DNA from 2 places in the Blautia sp. St.27G3 genome. Region 2 is predicted to be linked to the other one. Evidence: riboswitches for the same ligand, from Rfam matches in the RefSeq annotation. Region 2 holds a riboswitch; the other holds the start of a gene.
The links. A riboswitch is a leader RNA that binds a small molecule or an ion and turns the genes downstream of it on or off. The one in region 2 is predicted to bind FMN.
Positions count from the first base shown of each region.

Region 1 (11,640 bases), on a different contig from region 2:
AATTCCAGCAACGGTTGGAATCAAATAGCCACAGCCTGTCCCCAGCGCTGCGCCGCAGATACCAAGGCCACAGATGACGATAAAAACATAATCCAGAACAATATTCGCAAAGCCAGCGAAAACAGACAGACCAAAACCCATTCCAGGTTTCCCCGCAGTTACAAACAGGTTAGAGAATACAGTCTGTATCATATTTGCAGGTATAAACAGAAACAGCACACTCAAATAGTCTTTGCAATAAGAAAAAAGTAACTCGCTCGCCCCCAGCGCATACACAATCTCATCGATCCATATGGTTCCGATTATCAAAATGACACATCCGATGACCGCTGCCGCTATTATGAGCAGTGTAAAATCCTCTTTTGCTTCACAAGCCTTCCCTTCCCCTATTTTTCGGGAAACAATCGCATTGCCTCCGGTCGCAATCATCGTTCCAAGACCAACTGTCATATTTATAACGGGGCACACAATATTAATCGCGGAAAGTGCATCTGTATGAACAAATCGAGCTACAAAAATCGTATCTACGACTGTATAAAGCCCCATAAATATCATCATAACTATGGTAGGAAATGCAAAACGCAAAAGTGATACCATACTCCATTTCTGATCAAAAATATTGTCATTCATGTGAATGCTCCTCTTGTTTCGGGTATAAAATCAGCCGTTGTGTAGGGTAACCAAACTCTGTCAACAGCTCCGCTTCTGCAAAGCCAAGCTGTTTATACGCTGCCCGTTGTCCTGTATCGGCCTTGTCCCCCTCCCGGAATGTCGTGATACTGATTTTTCGGCCTGTAAACAGGTTGCACAGAATAAAATCGAGGAATGCTTTCGCTATATCATGTTTGCGATACTGTGGATGCACGCCTAAATAATCAATACTCCCCGTCTTTCGTGAAAATGCAGCTGCCCCGACCACAACCTTTTTATCCCGTATCATCAATGCCTGTTTTTGTGCAATACAGAATTTAAGATGCTCCAGGTGCTCCGCCTCGTCAAACCCTGGAAACCCATCAATTACAAGTCTGGCAAAATTCATCCAGTCCGGAATATCATCCTGCGTAGCATAGACAATATCTGAAACCATGATAGCGGGAGCAGATGCGTTTTTGTTTAAGGTAAACTCCAGCTGCAACGGATAAAATGCCTGATTCTCTCTGTATTCCAAAGGCGTACGCTTATACATGTCCTTAAAAACGCTTGTAAAAGCCTGCTGACTTTCATATCCGGCAAGCAGCGCTACCTCAAGCAGTGGTTTTTGTGAAAATACCAGCAATTTCGCCGCCTCGGTCAGCTTCCTGCGACGGATATACTCATGCAGCGTCATGCCAACTGTGTCTGTAAACATACGATGCAGATAGTATTTCGAATAGTGTACTGCATTTGCGACTGTCTCCAAATCTAACTTCTCATTCAAGTGCTCCTCAACGTATGCGATTACTGCCGTAATATGCTCAACCTGTCTGTGTTCCATGTCATCCCCGCCTTTCTCTGATATTGTATCACAAGCTAAAAAGGATATTTTTATGATTCTTGCGGTATCTGTTGATCATTCCTGCCTCCTTGTAAATACATAACTCAAAAATTTATTATACGAAAAAAGAGCCCTGAAGGAATTATCCCTCAGGGCCTATCTTTTCAATTAATTATTTGTGCAACAAAGCCGGATCAGACATGCCGTTTGCTTCGAATGCCTTCTGACGGTCGATACACGTACCGCAGTGTCCGCAGGGATATTCCCCGCCCTCGTAACAGCTCCAGGTCAGCTCATAAGGAACCCCCAGCCGCAGTCCCTCTTTCACTACGTCCGCTTTATTACAGTGAATAAACGGCGCTTCAATCCGCAGCGCTTTTCCGCAGCCTTCATACACTGCCTGATTCATGCTGTCAAAAAATGCTTCGCTGCAATCCGGATAAGCATTGCCAGCCGCATCATCCCTGTGCGCTCCATAATAGATATAACTGCATTTCATAGATAATGCCATACTGGCTGCGGATGCCAGAAAAAGTCCATTTCTAAACGGCACATAAGTACTTACCGGCACGCCACCCTGCCCCTCAAGCTGGCTGGCATAGGACCCCTCCGGAATCTTTCTGCCGGAATGTGACAGCAAAGAGCAATCACTCTCGGCAAAAATCGGCGTAAGATCCAGTTCCATCCCTTTCAGACCATAATACGCGAGAACCTTGCGTGCCGCCTCCATCTCTTTTTCATGCTTCTGTCCATATACAATTGATAATGGAATCACATTTTCCTTGCCAAAACGATCGATCGCCACACCCAGACAGGTGGTACTGTCCACGCCCCCGCTGAATAATACCATCGCTTTTTCTTTCATCTTCTCCTCCTGCCTGTTACCGGTTGTCTATCTTCTCCGGATACATGTCATGGTGCGTCAGACGGTCAAGCGCTACCTGCTCCCAACAGGTTCCCGGTTTGCCATAATTGCAGTAAGGATCAATCGAAATTCCTCCACGCGGAGTGAATTTCCCCCATACTTCAATATATTTCGGGTCCATCAGCCGAATCAGGTCTTTCATGATGATATTGACACAATCCTCGTGAAAATCTCCGTGATTACGGAAGCTGAACAGATACAGCTTCAGAGATTTGCTTTCCACCATCCGGGCTCCCGGCACATAGGATATGTAAATCGTCGCAAAATCCGGCTGGCCCGTCATGGGACAAAGGCTTGTAAATTCCGGACAGTTGAATTTCACAAAATAGTCGTTATCCGGATGTTTGTTTGGAAAAGTCTCCAGTACCTCCGGAGCATAATCTGTCTGATATCTCGTCTTCTGATTTCCCAGCAGCGTGATATCCTTCAATTCTTCATGCGTTCTTCCCTGCATATTTCTCTCCTTTCTGTTCGCTCATACTGCTTACCCTTCCTATGCTTCCTGCGTCTTTACGGGTCTGCTTCCAAAGACCCGTTCCAGAACCTTTACCAGCAGTACGCCACACACTGCCGGTATCGCCTGTCCGACACAAAGGCTTCCTGCCAGCGGAAAATACGGCAGTTTCAGAAGATACGACAGCCATGTGGACACACCAAATCCCGGCACCAGTACAATCGGAAGTACCATCAGCCAGCGGCTCCAGTGCATCTTACGGATACCGACAATCAGTGCAGTCGTCACAATACCCACGACACACCCTCCGAACATATCCAGAAGACCAAGTCCTCCGAACAGCATATTTGCTATGAAATTAGCGAGACCAAGGGGAAAAACCAGGAACGGAAACAGATAAGAAAGAGCATACAACGACGTTGCAATCCGGATCTGATAAGCTCCGAAAGAAAAGCTCTGAGTAAAGTACAGCACTGTTACATACAGTGCGATTACCATGGCAGAAAACGTCAATTTCTGCACTCTGGTCATATCTCTATTTATCATATTCGTTCACCTCCAAATAAGTACACAACAACGTGAAAAGTTACACTGTTGTCCCTAGTTTTGTTTTATGACAGGATGGTCTCGAACTGTCAATTTCATATTCGGAAGCTGCACTGCTTTGTCAGCAGCCTGGTAAAGTATATAATATAATCAAAAAAAATGCAATCAAAACCTTATTGCCTGCAAAACTTGACACAGAAATTTTCCGAAAAAATCACCCAAGCTTATTGCAAAACATTCGGCCTATCCTTCAAAACCACAGAATATGTGCTTTGTACCAACTGCAATCAGCAAAGAAACCGCGCCTGAAAATAAAACGACAGCAAACTCAAACCCTTCGCATGCTTCAAACAACACCCCATATAGCGCATTCCCCAATGGCTGCGAACACATCGAAACAGTCAGAATAACCGAGATTACCTTACCAATGAGATGAGACGGGGTTTCTTTCTGCACAAACGACATAATCTGTACGATGAAAATCGTAGAAAACACCATAATGACAAAACAACATAACGCCAGAACCACGTAACTCACCCACGAAGAGGATGACAAGAACAGTGACACACCGATTGGAAACACGCAGACAGAACATGCAACAATCAAATTTCCTGATTTTCTGATCGTGAATTTTTTTGCAAAAATGCCGGCGCAGACACCTCCCGCGAGGCCGCCAGCTGCCAGGGCACCTTCCGCAAAGCCATACAGCTTATTTGCCGCATCTCCCAGCTCCAGTACCTCTGTAATCAGATACGGCATTCCGACAATCAGCATTGCTGACAGAAACAAATTCACCCCACAGATCACAAGCAGCCCCTGTCCGATTGCCGGTCTGTCCTTCCTGATAAACCGGATGCTCTGCGTAAAATCTGCTTTTGCCGTTTTCCATATCCCTTCTCCGACATTCTGTTTTACTTCCGGCATTTTAATAAAAAGTTCCATAACCGCTGATACAAAAAAGCATAACATGCAGACCCGCAGTACCGGGACCAGTCCATATGCACTGTATAAAATTCCTCCAAGAACCGGCCCGATCAGACCCGCAAAAGAACTGATCGTGTTAATAACAGAATTTGCTTCCATAAAATGGTCCGGGCTTACGAGTGCAGGTATGCTCGCCTGCACAGACGGCTGATACGCGCCGGCAATCCCATACAAAAGCATCAGCATAACCGTCAGCAGCAAAACAAGATCCACACGATTCATCAGCAAAGCAAATCCCAGAATAAGCGCTGCCGTGAAAAAATCCAGAGCTACCATAATATTCCTCTTATTCACCCGGTCCGCAACAATCCCGCCGACCGGCGACAGCAAGATTGCGGGAATAAACGCACAGGCCGTAACTGTCCCATAAAGCGCCGAAGACCCAGTCTGATTCAGCAGATACAACGGCAGCGCAAACCTTATCGTCGCATTCCCAAACAACGAAATAATCTGCCCGATCACTACCAACATAAAATTCCTCGAAAACAACATCTGATTCATAAAAAAAATCCTCCCATCTCACAGTCCCTGTAAAAAATACTTGCAAAAATCTTCTAAAACACATCTTTATCAAACAATACCAACCGCCGGTATGTATTGAACCCAAAAAATAAAAGTAAAGTATTGCTGCAAAGTCAGCCCCGCGGCACCCTACCTCCTATTTTTTCCTCTGATAGATCGCCGCCAACGCTCGCACTCTCTCAATCATCTGCTGATCCACAATATCCAGGCCAAATCCTCTCATCATTTGCTGAAATATCACAAATTTATGAAACGTCTTCTCTTCGGAACTGTCAAAGATCATTGGATTCGTCCAAACATTCGCTACAAGTATAATCAGCTCAGCCAGCTCTTCCGGGTAATCTGTACGAATGGAACCGTCCGCGATCCCCTGCCTGATAATCGGCATAACATAGTGCGGAGCAGCATCATAAATGGTGTCCTGCAAAAGACTGAACAATAGCTTCGGATTTTTACTGAAATCAGGAGCTACCGTGAAAATTTCATCCTGAACGGGACGATACAAAGATGCCTGAAAAATCATTTTCAGTTTATCCTTTCCGCTTAAATCAGAGCGGTCCCGAATGTCGGCAAGCATCTGATTCGACTCATACGTCATTCTATCCGTAACTGCAATCAGAATATCTTCTTTGGATTTAAAATGATGATAAATTGCGCCCTTGCTGAGCCCGCCCAGCCCGTTAATGATATCCTGAATCGAGGTAGCTTCGTACCCCTTTTCCATAAACAGACTATAGGCAACATCCAATATTCGCTTAACCGTCTCTTCTGGGTGTTTATTCCTTGCCACTTTTTTTCCTCCAAACATACCGTTAGTATGTTTTGTACTTTATCATACCAACGGTATGTTTGTCAACTCCATTCTATCATCCCAATCCGACTATTTTTCTATCTCCCGAATCAGGTTTACCATTTCAATCGCGCCCGCGGCACATTCATAACCTTTATTCCCCGCTTTTGTACCGGCCCGTTCAATTGCCTGTTCGATGTTTTCGGTCGTCAGCACGCCAAACATCACCGGAATATCCGCCGCCAGAGAAACTGCGGCAATGCCTTTTGATACCTCGCTGCAAACGTAATCATAATGACTCGTGCTTCCTCTTATAACCGCCCCAAGGCAGATCACCGCGTCATACTTTTTACTTTTTGCCATCTTAGACGCAATTAGCGGAATCTCAAACGCTCCCGGAACCCACGCCACATCAATGTCTTCTTCCGCAACCTCATGACGCACCAGCCCGTCAACTGCTCCACTGAGCAGCTTTGAAGTAATAAATTCATTAAAACGCGCCGCCACAATTCCGACCTTAATACCACTTGCCACTAACTTTCCTTCCAATGTTCTCATAATTTTGATTTCCTTTCTTCAAAAATTGAATACTTCTGATGTTAAAACTTAATTTCAAATGCAATCCTCTGTAAAATATACCTCACAATGTTTCGCAATTACCTATCCTTCGTAATTGAACAGATGCCCCATACGTTCCTGCTTTGTCCTCAGATAAAACAGATCATGCTTTGTCGCCTCCATCTGAAGCGGCACGCGCGAGGCAATGTCCAAGCCAAATTCTGAAAGCTGATATACTTTATCCGGATTGTTCGTCAGCAGACGCAGGCTCCTGACGCCCAGGTCCCGCAAAATCTGCGCCCCAATGTAATACTCTCTCTCATCTCCTGCAAACCCAAGCGCCAGATTCGCCTCCAGCGTATCCATCCCCTGTTCTTGCAGCTCATAGGCACGCAGCTTGTTGATCAGGCCGATGCCGCGCCCTTCCTGACGCATGTAGAGCAAAATGCCGCGCCCTTCTTTTTCAATCTGATGCATCGCAGCCGAAAGCTGCTGGCCGCAGTCGCATCGCAGCGAACCAAACGTATCTCCGGTCAGGCATTCGGAATGCACCCGGCAGAGCACCTCACGCCCGTTGTCAATCTCCCCCTTAACAAGCGCAATATGATGCTCTCCATTCAGGCGGTTCACGTATCCATATGCCTTAAAATCGCCGTATTTTGTAGGCATTTCTGCTACCGTCACACAGTCAACCAGCTTTTCCCGCACCTTGCGGTAATTTTGCAGATCACGGATGGTAATGAACTTCATGTCCCACTGTTTCGCCAACTCTGCCAGCTCCGCAGTGCGCATCATCGTTCCGTCCTCCCGCATGATCTCACAGCAAAGACCACACTCCTTCAGTCCGGCAAGACGGCACAGATCTACGGTCGCCTCCGTGTGCCCGCTTCGCTCAAGCACCCCGTTTTTCTTTGCAATCAGCGGAAACATATGCCCCGGCCGTCGAAAATCCTCCGGTCCGGCCGTTTCATCCGCACAGTGCAGCGCCGTAACAGAACGTTCGGCAGCCGAAATTCCCGTCGTTGTTGTCACATGATCAATCGATACCGTAAAAGCCGTTTCATGGTTATCCGTATTTTGCTGTACCATCTGCCAAAGCCCCAGCCTGCTGCCATACGCTTCTGACATCGGCATACAGATCAGGCCTTTTCCGTGCGTTGCCATAAAATTAATGTTCTCCGTTGTCGCAAACTCAGCCGCACAGATAAAATCCCCCTCATTTTCCCGTTCCGGATCATCTGTAACCAGAATTATGTTTCCCTTTTTTAATTCCTCAAGCGCTTCTTCAATTCGATCAAACGAAACCATGTTCTCTCCTCCTTCAATACCCGCATCGGGCCAGAAACTCTTTTGTCACCGTACTTTTAGGCTGGTCATACGTCAAAGGCGCCAGCAGCCGTTCCACGTATTTTCCAATCACATCATTTTCGATATTTACCAGATCGCCGCTGCGCCGCTCTCCCAGAGTCGTCATCTGAACCGTATGAGGAATGACCGAAACCTGAAATCTGTCCGTATTTACCCCCGCTACTGTCAGGCTGATTCCATCCACCGCAACGCTCCCCTTTTCAACTATATACCGCAAAAGATGCGGCTCCGACTGCACGGTATACCAGATAGCCGTATCATCCCTGCGGATCTCTGTAATTCTTCCAACCCCGTCCACATGACCTGATACCATATGTCCGCCGAACCGTCCATCCGCCCTCATGGCGCGCTCCAGATTGACCCGGCTTCCACTGCAAAGCCGTGCCAGAGAAGAACGGTTCAACGTCTCGTGCATGACATCTGCCGAAAATCTATCATTTGCGAGCGCTGTCACCGTCAGACAAACGCCATTTACACAAATACTGTCGCCAACCGCAGTTCCTTCCAGTACCTTTCTGGCCTGCACGGTAAGCACTGCGCTGCTCCTGCCTTTTTGCACCCGCTCAACCATACCTGTTTCTTCAACAATCCCCGTAAACACCGGTATCCACCTCACTCTCAATTAAAATATCCGTGCCAAGCCTGAGTACCCTGCTGTTTTTCAATCGGACTGCCTGCTCCAAAGAGGAAAATCCCTGCCCTTCTGCCGGTGTCTTCGCCTCCCTGCCGCCAAGCAGTTTCGGGGCAATATAAGCCTGCACCTTCTGCACAATCCCGCGTTCCAGCGCCGACCAGTTCAGAGTACCGCCGCCCTCCAGCAAAATACTGTCAATCCCGCCATCCCCGAGCTTCTTCATCAAATCCTGTAAATCCACCTGTCCGTTTTCGGATGCCACGATCAGGACATAACAGCCTGCCTGTTCATACGCAGCTGCCTTCTTTTTGTCATGGTTACAGGTTGCAAGGATTGTGGGAATCTCTCTGGCTGTCGCAATCACTCTTGCATCCAGTGGTATGCGAAGTCTGGAATCACACAGAATGCGAACGGGATTTCTCCCATGCTCCATCCTGCATGTAAGCAATGGATCATCAGCCAGTACCGTACCAGCCCCGACCATGATGGCGCGGTATCTGTGCCTTTGCAGCTGTACATGCTTTCGCGCCTCCTCCCCTGTAATCCACTTCGAAGCGCCCGTGTACGCCGCAATTTTCCCATCCATTGTCATCGCATATTTCATCACAACAAACGGAAGTCCTGTCCTGATATAGTGAAAAAACACTTCATTCAGCTCGTCGCAGTCACCGCGCAGAACACCTTCCGTCACGCGTACCCCATGTTCTCGCAGCTTCCGGATTCCTTTTCCCTTCACAAGTGGATTCGGGTCCTCGGAACCGACTACCACATGTGCAAGCCCGGCCTGCAAAATTGCATCCACACAAGGAGGCTGCTTCCCGTGATGACAACATGGTTCCAGAGTTACGTACATCGTCGCTCCCCGCGGCGACTCAGTACAGGCTGCCAGAGCCTCCCGCTCTGCATGAAGCCCGCCAAATTTCCTGTGCCACCCCTGCCCGATGATACGCCCGTCCTTTACAATTACTGCTCCTACCATCGGATTTGGTGCTGCCCAGCCACAGCCCTGTTGCGCCAGTTCAAGCGCCATGCGCATAAAATTGTTCTCATTCAACTTTTTTCACCTCCAAAACGCCATACGCATAAAATCATTCTGCCTACGTATCTCTGTACATAAAAACAGCCCTGAACGAAAATGTTCAGGGCAGACTGCAAGGATTGAATATTCTCCGATCACCGTCAAATGCTATGCAAACATAGCGATCTGACTCGCCGCATTCGCCAAATACCTGCTTTGCAGCCATCTGGCCATTGCCTGCGGAAATAAAGAAAAGCTCCGGAATGCAAAAACACATCCCAGAGCAAAATCTCTTACCTAAAATCAGATTATCGTATCTTCTCTCATCCAGACTATACTGTCGGCCTCGGAATTTCACCGAATCATGCCTTGCGGCTCGTGGGCTATACCACCGGTAGGGAATTCTCACTTATCGAACTGTCATGGTCCGATAAAAGTCACCCTGCCCTGAAGATCTTATTCAGTTTACGCAGTCAGTATATCCAATACCGGCTGTATTGTCAAGAAAAAGTGGAGAAACGCTTATTCTACCTCCAGTTCCACGTAATCGTCCGGAATCTCAACTCCCAGTCTTTCGCAGATTTCTTTGTTATATTTCTTGGTAAATGCAGGCGCATACTCAATTGGCATCTGGGAGATATCTTCTCCGTCTATCAGGATTCGAGCCGCCATTTCTCCTGTCGTATATCCAAGGTCATAGTAGCTGATCGACAGCGTCGCCGTACCGCAGATCTTGCACGGGCCTTCTTCGCCGGTAATGATCGGCACGTCTTCCGTACCGCAGATATTTCCGATCAACTCCGCATTCGACGCCGCCGTATTATCTGTCGGGATATAAATCACATCGCTCTCCGATGCCGCTGTCGTCACAACAGAAGAAATATCATTGGAATCCGAAAAACTATAGGATTTACATGTATAACCTCTTGCCTCCAGCTCCTCGGTTACCACATCCACCTGATACTGTGAATTCGGCTCTGCGGAACAGTAAAGCAGTCCCACGGACTCCTTGTCCGGAAACAGCGTTTCAATCATGGCCGCCTGCTCTTCCAGCGGCGCCAGATCTGACGTTCCTGAAATGTTCCCGCCTGCTACTCCGTCAAAATCATCAAGATCCAGCGCCACTCCATATTCCGTGACGGAAGTTCCCAGAATCGGAATTTCTCCGGTCGCAGTTGCCGCTGCCTGCAACGCAGGCGTCGCATTTGCCAGAATCAGGTCCACACCTGCTGAAACAAATCCGTTTACAATTGTCGGACATGTATATGCATCTCCCTGTGCATTCTGCTCATCAAAGGTCACCTGATCCCCCAGACGCTCCGTCAGCGCATCCTTAAATCCCTGCGTCGCCGCATCCAGCGCCTCATGCTGTACAAACTGACAGATTCCTATCGTGTATGTTTCTTCCGCACTTCCTGCCATACCCAAACTTCCCGCCAGAAGTGCAGCAGCCGGAAGCAATGTCCAAAACTGTTTTTTCATACTTTTATCCACCCTTTTCTAAAGATTTACGTCTTCTGATGGAACCAGTATAATTCATTCATGTTAATTTGTAAAATTGATAGTAATAATAAAGTCCATCAATATTTTCGTTTGACTTTGTAACATCACACGGTGGACGCTATCCCACTCCATGCAATGATAAAACATTTCAGGAGTAAAACGCCTCAATTGCCTCCGCGACAAATGCAGCGGCTCCCTCTCCGTACTTCTCATCAAAGCCTTTCCGGACTCGCTCCTCCCGACAGTCTCTGGCTACTGACAACATCACTCCTTTTTCTGTTTTTACCTGCATCAACTGCTTCATGACAAAACCATATTCTCCGATGATCTCCTTCACCTCGAAAGAATGCACGTCACAGCCGCGTTTTGCAAGCAGCTTTTCATTGATCCCTGCCAGACGCTTTTGAAAACTCTCTGCCACCTCTTTTGCAAGCGGATGTTTCACAACGTCCAGGTACTTCTCTTTTCCGCCATACCATTCCACGACCTTCGCATAGCCTTTCTGCATTTTTTCCGTAGATACTGCCGCGAGATAGTGCTCCCGCCATGCATCCAGATTTCCGAATTCCTGAATCGATATCTGCTTCATGTTCTCCGGCATACGCGCTACCATAATCTCAAACATTTCTTCCATCTCAGACCTGTTGAAAACTGAAAAATCCATACGGTTCTCTCCTTTCAGAATGTCGTCAATGCTGGAAATCAAACGGGCAATCCGTTCTCTTTTTGCTTCCAGCATTCCTCTTTGCATCTGCAAAACCTGATTTCTGTCAAGGTTCGGAGTATCCATGATGGATTTGATTTCCTTCAGAGGAATATCAAATTCACGGAAGAACAAGATCTGCTGCAAAGTCGCCAGGGCTT
Region 1 covers NZ_BAAGFO010000002.1:804,547-816,186, forward strand. Annotated here, with positions in the region: gene AC6I2O_RS13300 (MATE family efflux transporter) at 1-630, opposite strand, end outside; gene AC6I2O_RS13305 (GNAT family N-acetyltransferase) at 623-1,474, opposite strand; gene queC (7-cyano-7-deazaguanine synthase QueC) at 1,647-2,339, opposite strand; gene queF (preQ(1) synthase) at 2,356-2,853, opposite strand; gene AC6I2O_RS13320 (QueT transporter family protein) at 2,893-3,399, opposite strand; gene AC6I2O_RS13325 (MFS transporter) at 3,643-4,884, opposite strand; gene AC6I2O_RS13330 (TetR/AcrR family transcriptional regulator) at 5,042-5,695, opposite strand; gene ribH (6,7-dimethyl-8-ribityllumazine synthase) at 5,786-6,253, opposite strand; gene AC6I2O_RS13340 (bifunctional 3,4-dihydroxy-2-butanone-4-phosphate synthase/GTP cyclohydrolase II) at 6,356-7,561, opposite strand; gene AC6I2O_RS13345 (riboflavin synthase) at 7,575-8,222, opposite strand; gene ribD (bifunctional diaminohydroxyphosphoribosylaminopyrimidine deaminase/5-amino-6-(5-phosphoribosylamino)uracil reductase RibD) at 8,203-9,309, opposite strand; FMN riboswitch at 9,585-9,732, opposite strand; gene AC6I2O_RS13355 (ABC transporter substrate-binding protein) at 9,796-10,755, opposite strand; gene AC6I2O_RS13360 (MerR family transcriptional regulator) at 10,925-11,640, opposite strand, start outside.
Region 1: linked by a shared signal. The riboswitch ahead of ribD (bifunctional diaminohydroxyphosphoribosylaminopyrimidine deaminase/5-amino-6-(5-phosphoribosylamino)uracil reductase RibD) and the one ahead of AC6I2O_RS02395 (ECF transporter S component) in region 2 are both predicted to bind FMN.

Region 2 (11,640 bases):
CGACCTCACGCTTATCAGGCGTGCGCTCTAACCGGCTGAGCTATAAGCCCTTTTTTATAATCTGGCAGCCACCTACTCTCCCACACCGTCTCCAGTGCAGTACCATCGGCCGCTTAGGTCTTAACCATCGTGTTCGGGATGGGTACGGGTGTTTCCCCTAAGCGCATCGCCACCAGAAGCTTTGAGCACTTATTGAGTGCAAGTTTTGCGCCGCACGAATTTAGTGCGAAAGCTGTTCGTTGCAACTTGGCGAGGTCTTTTCGAGCCTAGTACAATCGAACTTCCTTGTCTCCCTTAATAACTCAACAGTGATACAACCTTTACTTCTCGATTCTTCCTTAGAAAGGAGGTGATCCAGCCGCACCTTCCGATACGGCTACCTTGTTACGACTTCACCCCAGTTACCAGTCCCGCCTTCGGCAGCTCCCTCCTTGCGGTTGGGTCACTGACTTCGGGCGTTACCGACTCCCATGGTGTGACGGGCGGTGTGTACAAGACCCGGGAACGTATTCACCGCGACATTCTGATTCGCGATTACTAGCGATTCCAGCTTCGTGCAGTCGAGTTGCAGACTGCAGTCCGAACTGGGACGTTATTTTTGGGATTTGCTCCAGATCGCTCTCTTGCTTCCCTTTGTTTACGCCATTGTAGCACGTGTGTAGCCCAAATCATAAGGGGCATGATGATTTGACGTCATCCCCACCTTCCTCCAGGTTATCCCTGGCAGTCTCTCCAGAGTGCCCACCTTAAATGCTGGCTACTGAAGATAAGGGTTGCGCTCGTTGCGGGACTTAACCCAACATCTCACGACACGAGCTGACGACAACCATGCACCACCTGTCTCCTCTGTCCCGAAGGAAGGACGACGTTACTCGTCTGTCAGAGGGATGTCAAGACTTGGTAAGGTTCTTCGCGTTGCTTCGAATTAAACCACATGCTCCACCGCTTGTGCGGGTCCCCGTCAATTCCTTTGAGTTTCATTCTTGCGAACGTACTCCCCAGGTGGAATACTTATTGCGTTTGCTGCGGCACCGAAGAGCTTTGCTCCCCAACACCTAGTATTCATCGTTTACCGCGTGGACTACCAGGGTATCTAATCCTGTTTGCTCCCCACGCTTTCGAGCCTCAACGTCAGTTACCGTCCAGTAAGCCGCCTTCGCCACTGGTGTTCCTCCTAATATCTACGCATTTCACCGCTACACTAGGAATTCCGCTTACCTCTCCGGCACTCAAGATTTACAGTTTCCAATGCAGTCCAGGGGTTGAGCCCCCGCCTTTCACATCAGACTTGCACATCCGTCTACGCTCCCTTTACACCCAGTAATTCCGGATAACGCTTGCTCCATACGTATTACCGCGGCTGCTGGCACGTATTTAGCCGGAGCTTCTTAGTCAGGTACCGTCATTTTCTTCCCTGCTGATAGAGCTTTACATACCGAAATACTTCTTCGCTCACGCGGCGTCGCTGCATCAGGCTTGCGCCCATTGTGCAATATTCCCCACTGCTGCCTCCCGTAGGAGTTTGGGCCGTGTCTCAGTCCCAATGTGGCCGGTCACCCTCTCAGGTCGGCTATGGATCGTCGGCTTGGTGAGCCGTTACCTCACCAACTACCTAATCCAACGCGGGCCCATCTTACACCACCGGAGTTTTTCACACAGAAACATGCGTTCCCGTGCGCTTATGCGGTATTAGCAGTCATTTCTAACTGTTGTCCCCCTGTGTAAGGCAGGTTGCCCACGCGTTACTCACCCGTCCGCCACTCAGTCATTTTAAAATCCACCCGAAAGTCTCATTTAAAATGCTTCGTTCGACTTGCATGTGTTAAGCACGCCGCCAGCGTTCATCCTGAGCCAGGATCAAACTCTCTAATAAAGTGTTGTTCAATCCGGTCAGATAACGTCTTGGCTATCTTTCCTTTTACTGTTTTTAAAGGTCAGTTCCTTAGAAAAAAATCTCTTAGAATCTTTTCAAGGTTGTCTCACTGTTCAGTTATCAAGGTGCTTCTTGATCGTTTTTCCTGATGATTTATCAGTTTTTTGATCTGTGACTTTTCGTCTTTTCTGTTGTCTCTCTACCGGAGCAACTCTGATATCATATCATGTCTTTTTCGGTTTGTCAACAACTTTTTTTGACTTTTTTCACTTTTTTATTCTCTTCAGAATAAAACGGAGAAGGAGGGATTTGAACCCTCGCACCGCTATTAACGATCTACTCCCTTTCCAGGGGAGCCCCTTCAGCCGCTTGGGTACTTCTCCACACGCCTAATCAATAAGCCTTCTATCTACAAATTTAAAAAGCGGAGAGGGTGGGATTCGAACCCACGCGCCCTTTCGGACAAACGGTTTTCAAGACCGCCTCGTTATGACCACTTCGATACCTCTCCATACCTTTTCAGTAATCAGCGCGAATATTATAATACCAGCTTTGGTGAATTCTGTCAACACAATTTTAAGATTTTTTAATCGTTTTTTGCAACTAGCTTTTTACCAGTTTTCCAAACCGTTTTTTCCAGATCATCTCAGCATACAAAAGATCTTCCGGCGTCGTAATTTTGATATTCTCATAGGAACCTTCTATGAGTTTAACCGGAATTTGTTCTGTATATTCAATTAACATTGCGTCATCCGTAATTTTCATTTCCAGCCCCCCCTCTGCGCGCAGCTCATGCGCCCTGCGAATTAAGTCATACGCAAATGCCTGGGGCGTCTGAATATTCCAGAGACGCTCGCGGGGTAATGTTTGTTCAACAAAACCCAAATTGTCACTGAGCTTAATTGTATCCTTTACCGGCATTCCAACCGTGCAAGCGCGAACAGACGGAAGCTCTGACCATATTCTCTCCAGCATTTCTTCATCAATGAAAGGTCTGGCTCCGTCATGAATCATCACATATGTACAGTTCTCCAACGCTTTCAACCCTTCAAATACAGAATCGTGGCGCTCTTTTCCACCGGATACGATTTTCTTCACTTTTGTGAAACCATAGGGCATTACAATTGTCTCGCGACACCACTCTATATCTTCATGGCTACAGACAAGTATAATTTCATCAATCCGGCTGCTTTTTTGAAATGTTTCCAAAGAGTAATACAGCACCGGCTTTCCACCTATTAAAAGGTACTGCTTTTTCACATCACTGCGCATCCGTTTGCCACTACCGCCTGCAAGCACGATTGCCGCGTTTTTCACCGTTACATCTCCTCCTATATTGCTACCGTAGCTTTTACCGTTCACCCAGTCTCAGATTCGGTACCGCATTTAAATCAAGGTCATGCCGCACGCCCTTCTGAAATTCATAAAAACCTGCTGCGCCTATCATTGCCGCATTGTCTGTACAGTAAATTGGCGATGGTCGGAAAAATTCAATTTTATTTTCCTCACATGCCGCTTCCATTGCGCTCCGAATCGTACTGTTTGAAGCGACGCCTCCGGCAATCGCGAGTTTTGTAAGCCCGGACTCTTTTACAGCCATCATTGCATGTTCTACCAAGACATCCGTTACTGCTTTCTGAAATGATGCCGCCACATCTGCTTCATTCACAGTCTCTCCCCGCATTTTACATCCGTTCAGATAATTCAGGACAGCAGATTTCAAACCGCTGAAACTGAAATCATACGGCGCATCTTCTATTTTTGCCTTCGGAAAATGAATTGCATCAGGATTTCCTTCTTTGGAAAGCCTGTCAATCTTGGGCCCACCCGGATAGCCAAGTCCAATCGCCCGTGCCACTTTGTCAAATGCCTCTCCTGCTGCATCGTCTCGCGTTCGTCCAAGAATTTCATATTCCCCGTAATCTGACACTTTTACAAGATGCGTATGGCCCCCGGAAACTACAAGACAGATAAACGGGGGTTCCAGTTCCTTATTTTCAATGTAATTAGCCGAAATATGCCCTTCAATATGATGAACGCCTACCAGTGGCAGACCTGCCGCGTAACTGATTGCCTTAGCTTCTGCCACGCCGACAAGAAGCGCTCCGACAAGCCCGGGACCATACGTCACAGCAATGGCATCCATATCCTCCAGTCGTTTATGCGCTGCTGCGAGCGCCTCCTCAATCACCTGATTGATCTTCTCGATGTGTTTCCTGGATGCAATCTCTGGCACAACCCCTCCATAAAGTTTATGGAGCTCTATCTGCGAAAAAATAATATTCGACAGTACCTCCCGGCCATTTTTCACTACAGCGGCTGCTGTCTCATCACAGGAGCTTTCAATTGCCAGTATCAGAATGTCTTTCTCCTTCATTCGTATGCCTCCGTCATTCCTCTTCAAAATCAAGCTCAATGGTTTTTCCATCTTTTCCCGGATATATCTCCGGATAAACAGCCCGGATTTTTTCTATATAATCTTCAGCCCTTACCAGAGAAGGACTGTAATGAGTCAGCCACATTTGACGCGGTCTGGCCTTTTTCGCTAAATGTGCCGCCTCTTCAAATGTCATATGCTTATACTCTACTGCCTTCGCTGCTTTCTCCGGCTCACCATACATCCCTTCACAAATAAACAGATCCGCATGTTCAGCCTGCCGTGCAATAATTTCCACCGGTCTTGTGTCTGTACAGTAGGTCACTTTAATTCCCTTTCGCGCAGGCCCAAGAACATCAGACGGCTGATAAATCCGTCCTTCCGCCTCAATCACCTCGCCTTTTTGCAGTCTGCTCCAGAATTGCATCGGTATCTGTGCAGTCCTCGCACGGTCCACATCAAACTTTCCTGCACGGTCAATTTCAATCGTATAGCCATAGCAGCAAACATTATGCTGGACTCGAAACGCAGTTATTTTATATCCGTTTTGTTCAAAGACTTCCTCCTGTCCTTGAATTTCTTTAAAAACGAGCGGAAATGGAAGTTCCGGCGCAATGACACGCAGGGCATTCACCACTCGTTCCAGCCCCTTGGGGCCAATCAGCGTAAGCGGCTCGGTTCGCTCTGCATTTCCCATTGTAAGCAGCAAGCCCGGAAGTCCGCTGATATGGTCGCCGTGATAATGGGTAAAGCAGATCGTATCAATCGGTTTAAAACTCCAGCCTTTTTCTTTTATCGCAATCTGAGTCCCTTCCCCACAGTCAATCAGCAGATTACTCCCGTTAAACCTTGTCATGAGGGAAGTGAGCCACCGGTAGGGGAGCGGCATCATCCCGCCGCATCCGAGCAAACAAACATCCAGCATAATACTCCTCTTTTCATCTTAATTTTCCAAGCAATCTTACGCGCAAATATTTTACACTTTTGTTCATACATTCTTCTGCTGCGTTTTTTACAAGTAATCCTCTACCGTGACTGGCAATACGAAAGACTTCCGTATTCTGTCATAGCATGCCTCACACAGACAGAAAGAATGCTTTTCACCATCTTTTTCCGAAAAATATCCCCAGTTCCAGTCTACCTGAAGTACCCCTTCCCGGATCATACCATTTTCTGAAGAAATATTTTTCCCACAACCGTTACAGCGTAGTACTTTTTTCGTTTCCATCCTGATCCCTCCTGTGTTCTGACATTTTATGTCCTTGCAGACAAGGATCATTATAAATCTGCGTTCCTTTTATGGCTACTGGGAATTCCCGAGAACACAGGCAGCTTATTCCGTTTTTATTTTTTCAGCAATTTTTTTTATTCATCTGTCCACATAATCAAAGCATCTTCGCGTGGTCGTTCATAAAAATTTTTTCGGATACCAGCAGAAACAAAACCCAGTTTTTCATACAGATGAACTGCCGCTGCATTCCCTGTGCGTACTTCCAGTGTGTACCGCAAAACTCCGCGTTCTCTGCCAAGACGCATCAGCTCGGCAAGCATCTGATACCCCACTCCCCTTCCACGGCAACGCTCGCATACCGCAACGTTTGTGATATCCGCCTCATCAAAAGACTGCCAGAAACCACAGTATCCGATTAATCTTCCGTTTTGTTTTGCAGATAAATATAATGTATCCGGGGAACTCAGCGCAGAGCGAAACCCTTCCTCACTCCACGGCATTGTAAAAATCTGAGCCTCCAGCGCCGCCGCCTCTTTCACATCTCCCGGATGCATTCGCTCTATCTCAAGATCTGTCATCGCTGATGATTCCGCCTTTCTCTGGCTCTGCTGACCGTTTCTGCGCTTCCGCCCGTTCGCGCTCTGCCTGAGACATGCGAAGATAATCCGGAACGTGATCTGCCGCAGACTCTGTTTTTCCTTCTTTTATATACCGACTCGCAAGAAACGCTACCGATGCTGCTCGCTGGCGGTTCATATGCGCCGGAGCATAGGCGAAAGGTACCTCCATCCATTTTTCCAGCAATTCCTGATAAACTGGAACACCGTCTCCCAAAAAAACCACTTTTTTTCCAAGTGCGTTCAATTTCCCGATAATTTCTTCCACTGCCATTGGACTCTGAGCCTCCAGCGTCCGGAGACATCCATTTTCAAAACAGTAAATCCCCGTGTAAACCTGATTTCGACGTGCGTCCATAAGCGGGCATATATAACCGTCGTATCCGTATAAATTGCAGGCCAGCGCATCCACAGTTGGAATATGCACCAGTGGTTTTTCTAACGCAAAACCAAGCCCTTTTGCTGTCGCAGAACCGATGCGAAGCCCTGTAAACGACCCTGGCCCCGCTGCCACCGCAATCGCATCAATCGAGTGCAGATCCAGCTCAATCATTCTGGCAACCTCATTGAGCATGGGAAGGAGTGTCTGTGAATGTGTTTTTTTATAGTTTACTGTATATTCTGCCAGCAATACGTCATCTGCTACCACTGCTACAGACGCCACAAGGCCGGAGCTGTCCAATGCCAGTATTTTCATTTTCCATTCTCCTGTTCCACCGTAATTTTCCGAAAGTCAAAACCACGGCTCAAATCTTTCTCAATCGTAATCGTTACAGTATGCTCCGGCATAAGCTCCCGGATCAGATCCGCCCATTCCACAAGACAGATACCGTTCCCGTAAAAACAGTCCTCATACCCGATCTCTTCCATCTCCTCTGGTTCTTCAATTCGATATACATCGAAATGATAAAACGGAAGTTGTCCTCCCTCATATACCTGAAGAATGGTAAATGTCGGACTGTTTACCGGTTCTGAAATGCCCAGTCCTTCTGCCATTCCCTGCGTAAAAACGGTCTTGCCGACCCCTAGATCCCCCACCAGGGCAAACACCTGCCCTGCCTGCGCATCCCTGGCAATCTGCCGTCCAACCTCGCGTGTTTCTTTTTCCGAATTCGTTTCTATAATCATTTGATTCCCTCCCTGACACTTATCTTTTTAACTTTACAAGCGCAGGAGATACATTCTTTTTCAGAATCTCTCGTACGTTTTCCGTCTGCGATCCCATCTGCTTCTTTATAAGAATACAGGCATTTTTCGGCCCCGTGTAAATCAGGATACTGTCAGAAGTTTCTCTTACTTTCCGGACAGCAGTCCACGCTACGTTACTTTCCGCTTCCCCCTGTCTCGCCAGAATGCCTTCCTCGGAAAGTGTATAATGAAGCGGATTTTTAAAAACCGGGTTTAGTTTTGCCTGCTTCACTGCCCCAGTATAAAGCGTCCATGGCTGATAAACCAGAAACAATGTGCCAAATAACAGATAAATCCATGTATTTGCACCGCCTTTTCCCAAACTCCAAATATAATAAAAAATCAGAGCCGCTCCTGCCACAATACTGAATATCCCACTGAAGCTGTGGTACGCATGATACATCAGAAAACGATACATACTCGCCGTCGTCATTTTAATATCAAATTCCGTTTTCATAAATAGCTTCCTCCCAACTGCCAAACGCGACATTCTGAATAAATCACAGCAATCATACCCTGCTATTCAGAAAATCCTGCTCCTTCTCCTCTGTCTGCATGAAGAAATGCAAATGGCTCTTCATCCTGTAAAAAGTGCATTAACATGTAGGAACACACAACAGCAACACGTTCTTCCCTCAAAATACGCCGCACCTCATCCCGGTCTGCAAGCACAACCTCAATTTCCTCACTGTCTTCCAATGCATCCATATTAATTTCGCCATCGGCATATCCGTACACAGTTCCGCAGCACTCATCTGTCATCCCTATCGTAGTATAATACGGTTTTTCGTAGATTGTGTCAACCTTAAGCGGATGTAGTGTAAGGCCAGTTTCCTCTTTCATTTCCCGCACCGCAGATGCATGATAATCTTCCCCTGGTTCAACAAGCCCTGCCGGAAATTCATAAATATAATTATCAATCGCATAGCGGTACTGCCGAACCAACACAACCCGATCCCGTTTTTCTCCATACAGACTGTATATAATGACGCCATCCGGCTGTTGCTGTTTTGTGGACAATTCGAGATGCTCCTTATCTTTGGCCCTTGAAGCCACATAATAATATCCCTGTCCCCCGACGCGATTCTCCACTTCCAGATTATATAAATTCACATATGGATTGCTTGTAGCCTGTTGAACTTTCTTTATCTTACCCATAGCATCATCCTCCCCAAAAACAAAAAGCTGTCGCACAAAATGCAGATTGTGCGACAGCCCTGCCTTGTCATATCTCACTTTTAAACAGATTCTCCAGATGCGTCCTGCTGTCCGCTTTTTCAGATCTCTGTCCAACCGCCATTTCTCTCTGCTCAGTTCTGCATCTGGCTCTTTTGGCCCGATGTGAGGCCATCCTGAGCTGCATTATGCAGAACCTGGCTGACCCGCTTATATAATACCATAGTCAGCCCAGAAATCAATACACCTTTTAAGAGATTCAGCGGAGCCACTGCCAAAAGGACAAGCATCGAAATACTGTCGATTGCCGGATTGACAGCAGTTCCCATGCCTACCAATGTATCCAGCGGTAAACCATAAAGCTTCGAAAATGCCGGCAGCAGATAAATTGCATTAAACATACTTCCAAATACTGTCATGACGGCCGTACCTGATACAAGACCGGCAATCGCCATTTTCCGCGTCTTTTTCGTATGATATACAATAGACGCAGGCACCACGAAGGAGCAACCGATTACAAAATTGGCAAGATCTCCGACAAAAGCAGTCGAAGTCCCCTTGACTACCAGCTTCAAAAGAATTTTAACCAGTTCAATGATAACACCGCCAACAGGCCCGAGATAAAAGGCTCCAATCATAACCGGAACCTCGCTGAAATCCAGTTTGTAAAAATCCGGCGCCAAAAACGGCACAGGAAAATCATAAAGATGCAACAATGTGGCAAGCGCTCCAAGCATAGCACACAAAGTAAGAAAATGCGTCTTCTTTACGCGCGTCATACTGTCCTTTAAAATTTTTCTCTCCACCAGTTCTGATACCCCGACAATTGACAAAACAACAACCAGACTGATAAAAAGAAATTGCAGATTTTCTGCTGCTGCTTCCAAAAATCCCATGTTTTGTTCTCCTTTTCTTTTATTCATTTGGGAAAATCCCTTTAAGAAAAGTTCCTTCCGGCTGCTCCATAAATGTTGTATATGCACTGTTGCGCATACAAAAAAGGCGGAACGGAATATGTAAAAACTCCGTGGCCGCCCATATCATTACAATATGCTGCTTCTTCTCACATCCAGACTATACTGTCGGTACCGGAATCCATCTTTTTGAAACTATCTGGCAAATACGCCTGCAAGCTCCCTCTGATCTCACCGGTTCAGCCGCCTAAGCGGGTCGCGGACTATACCGCCGGTGGGGAATTCTCATTTCTCAGACTACAAATGCCGGATAAAAGTCACCCCGCCCCGAAGAACCAATTCTTAAATTTCTGTCATTATATCCTATGATCAGACTACTTACAAGTATAATTTCAAACAGATTTTCACAGCTTTTTTGGTGATTTTTCTATTATTCAACGCCCAAGCCTGCTGCAAGTATCGACAAAATGAGGTGGTCTGTGGTATTATTATGCTTTTGCTCTTCTAAAAATTTTTTTAAAGACTCTTTTGTCTTAGTCCCAGCAACCCCATCAACTGTGCCGCAACTATATCCCTTTTGGTTCAGCACTGCCTGGATAATCTTTATCAGATCTTTGGAAACCGTTATATTTATTCCGGAGCTTACCTCTATTCCTTCGTCAGCCGAATTCACCAGATTGACTGCCGCACTGTTTTGATCTACATTGATGGTTGCTTCGCTGCCTGTATAGGTCTCCACACTCGTATAAGGACAGCTTCCACCATCGTGCAGATGAGCCGGATTACCATCACAGTAATAATAGCAGTCTGCGCCACTTGTATTTCTATTCTCATTATGATGGCCATGCCAATCTTTTTAATATGTTTCTCATCTGAAATCTCCTCCTTTTCATATCATTCACAGCATAGCTGTTCGTCAACTTACGAAGTTCTGCCTTTTAAGCACGTGAACTGCGTATTAGCTATATTCGCAACAAATAAAACAATTGCAACAGCTAAAACAAAAGCAATCTTCAAAAAACAATTTCATAATTGTCTATAATTTGCTCGTATAATATACCACAATAATTGTTATAAATGCAACTATATGTCTCTCAGTATAAAAGGTTCGGAAAATGTTTTTCAGCCCAAACTCCATAGACTTAATCACTCAAATATGATATACTTTTTCATAAATCTGAAGAAGGAGCGTGGTATGATGACCGATCGAGAATTGTTGGAATTGCTACTTACAAATCAACAACAAATGCAGACAGAGCTCACTGATATCAAATTAAAAATTGGCTCTGTTGATGCCAAAGTCGACGCCGTTGATGCCAAAGTCGACGCCGTTGATGCCAAAGTAAACGAAATCAACGCTAAAGTTGATCTCAACTATGAAAAAACCCTTGAATTCTATGCTGATTACAAAGAAACGATTACCGACATCAAGGACATGCTCAGGATCATCATCGGGCAGCAGCAGATGCACAGTAACCAGATTTCGCGCAATACCTCTGACATTAATGATATGAAGAAAATCAGAAATATATCATAACACAAACATCACACCTGAACTGAGTGTAAATTTTGTTGGACTTCCGACTGATTTACACTCCTTTTTATTCTGGGGGCTATTTCAACAAAAGAAGGCAAAGCCATACAGCCTTGCCCTCTGTTTTTATAAATATCTGAATAATATCTGCAAACTTTTTTCAACCAAAGCCTGTCACTCGATTGCCGCTGTCTCGATAATGAACTTGACATTTCCATCCATATTTCCGGAATCGCTGAAGAGTTTGTAATCCTCTCCCGCGGTCTGTACTGCCTCAAGCCGGTCAAGCAGTTCCTGTACGTCTTCATCCAGGAAATCGGTAATCTTTTCAATTCCCTTTTCATTGAATTCTTTCATACCGTCGCGAAGCTCATCAGCTCCGTTTTTCAGATCTTCTACACCTTCATCCAGGTCTTCTCCGCCTTCTGCAAGCTGGGCCGTTCCATCTTTAAGTTTTGCACTGCCATCGGCAAGCTGCTGTACACCGTCCGCAAGCTCACCTGCTCCGCTTGCCAGCCTTACGCTTCCGTCCGCAAGCTGCACAATCCCGGCACTCAGAATTGCTGCTCCGCCGTTTAACTGATTTGCTCCGTTCTCCAGTTCTTTTGCCCCGCTATAAAGTTTGTTTGTTCCCGCAGACAAAGAAGCCGTTGCTGCTGCAAATTTTTCAAGATTCCTATCCAATGTCTGTGCGCCGCCCAAAAGCTGTTCCAGGCCACTGTCAAGGGCG
Region 2 covers NZ_BAAGFO010000001.1:515,127-526,766, forward strand. Annotated here, with positions in the region: tRNA gene AC6I2O_RS02325 (tRNA-Ile) at 1-50, opposite strand, end outside; rRNA gene rrf (5S ribosomal RNA) at 60-177, opposite strand; rRNA gene AC6I2O_RS02335 (16S ribosomal RNA) at 343-1,873, opposite strand; tRNA gene AC6I2O_RS02340 (tRNA-Ser) at 2,168-2,256, opposite strand; tRNA gene AC6I2O_RS02345 (tRNA-Ser) at 2,299-2,384, opposite strand; gene ispD (2-C-methyl-D-erythritol 4-phosphate cytidylyltransferase) at 2,477-3,190, opposite strand; gene tsaD (tRNA (adenosine(37)-N6)-threonylcarbamoyltransferase complex transferase subunit TsaD) at 3,225-4,250, opposite strand; gene AC6I2O_RS02360 (ribonuclease Z) at 4,264-5,175, opposite strand; gene AC6I2O_RS02365 (hypothetical protein) at 5,263-5,478, opposite strand; gene rimI (ribosomal protein S18-alanine N-acetyltransferase) at 5,616-6,059, opposite strand; gene tsaB (tRNA (adenosine(37)-N6)-threonylcarbamoyltransferase complex dimerization subunit type 1 TsaB) at 6,046-6,795, opposite strand; gene tsaE (tRNA (adenosine(37)-N6)-threonylcarbamoyltransferase complex ATPase subunit type 1 TsaE) at 6,792-7,226, opposite strand; gene AC6I2O_RS02385 (YcxB family protein) at 7,246-7,743, opposite strand; gene AC6I2O_RS02390 (NUDIX hydrolase) at 7,806-8,444, opposite strand; gene AC6I2O_RS02395 (ECF transporter S component) at 8,597-9,358, opposite strand; FMN riboswitch at 9,516-9,715, opposite strand; gene AC6I2O_RS02400 (peptidoglycan-binding domain-containing protein) at 9,807-10,115, opposite strand; gene AC6I2O_RS02405 (hypothetical protein) at 10,572-10,913, shown strand; gene AC6I2O_RS02410 (methyl-accepting chemotaxis protein) at 11,085-11,640, opposite strand, start outside.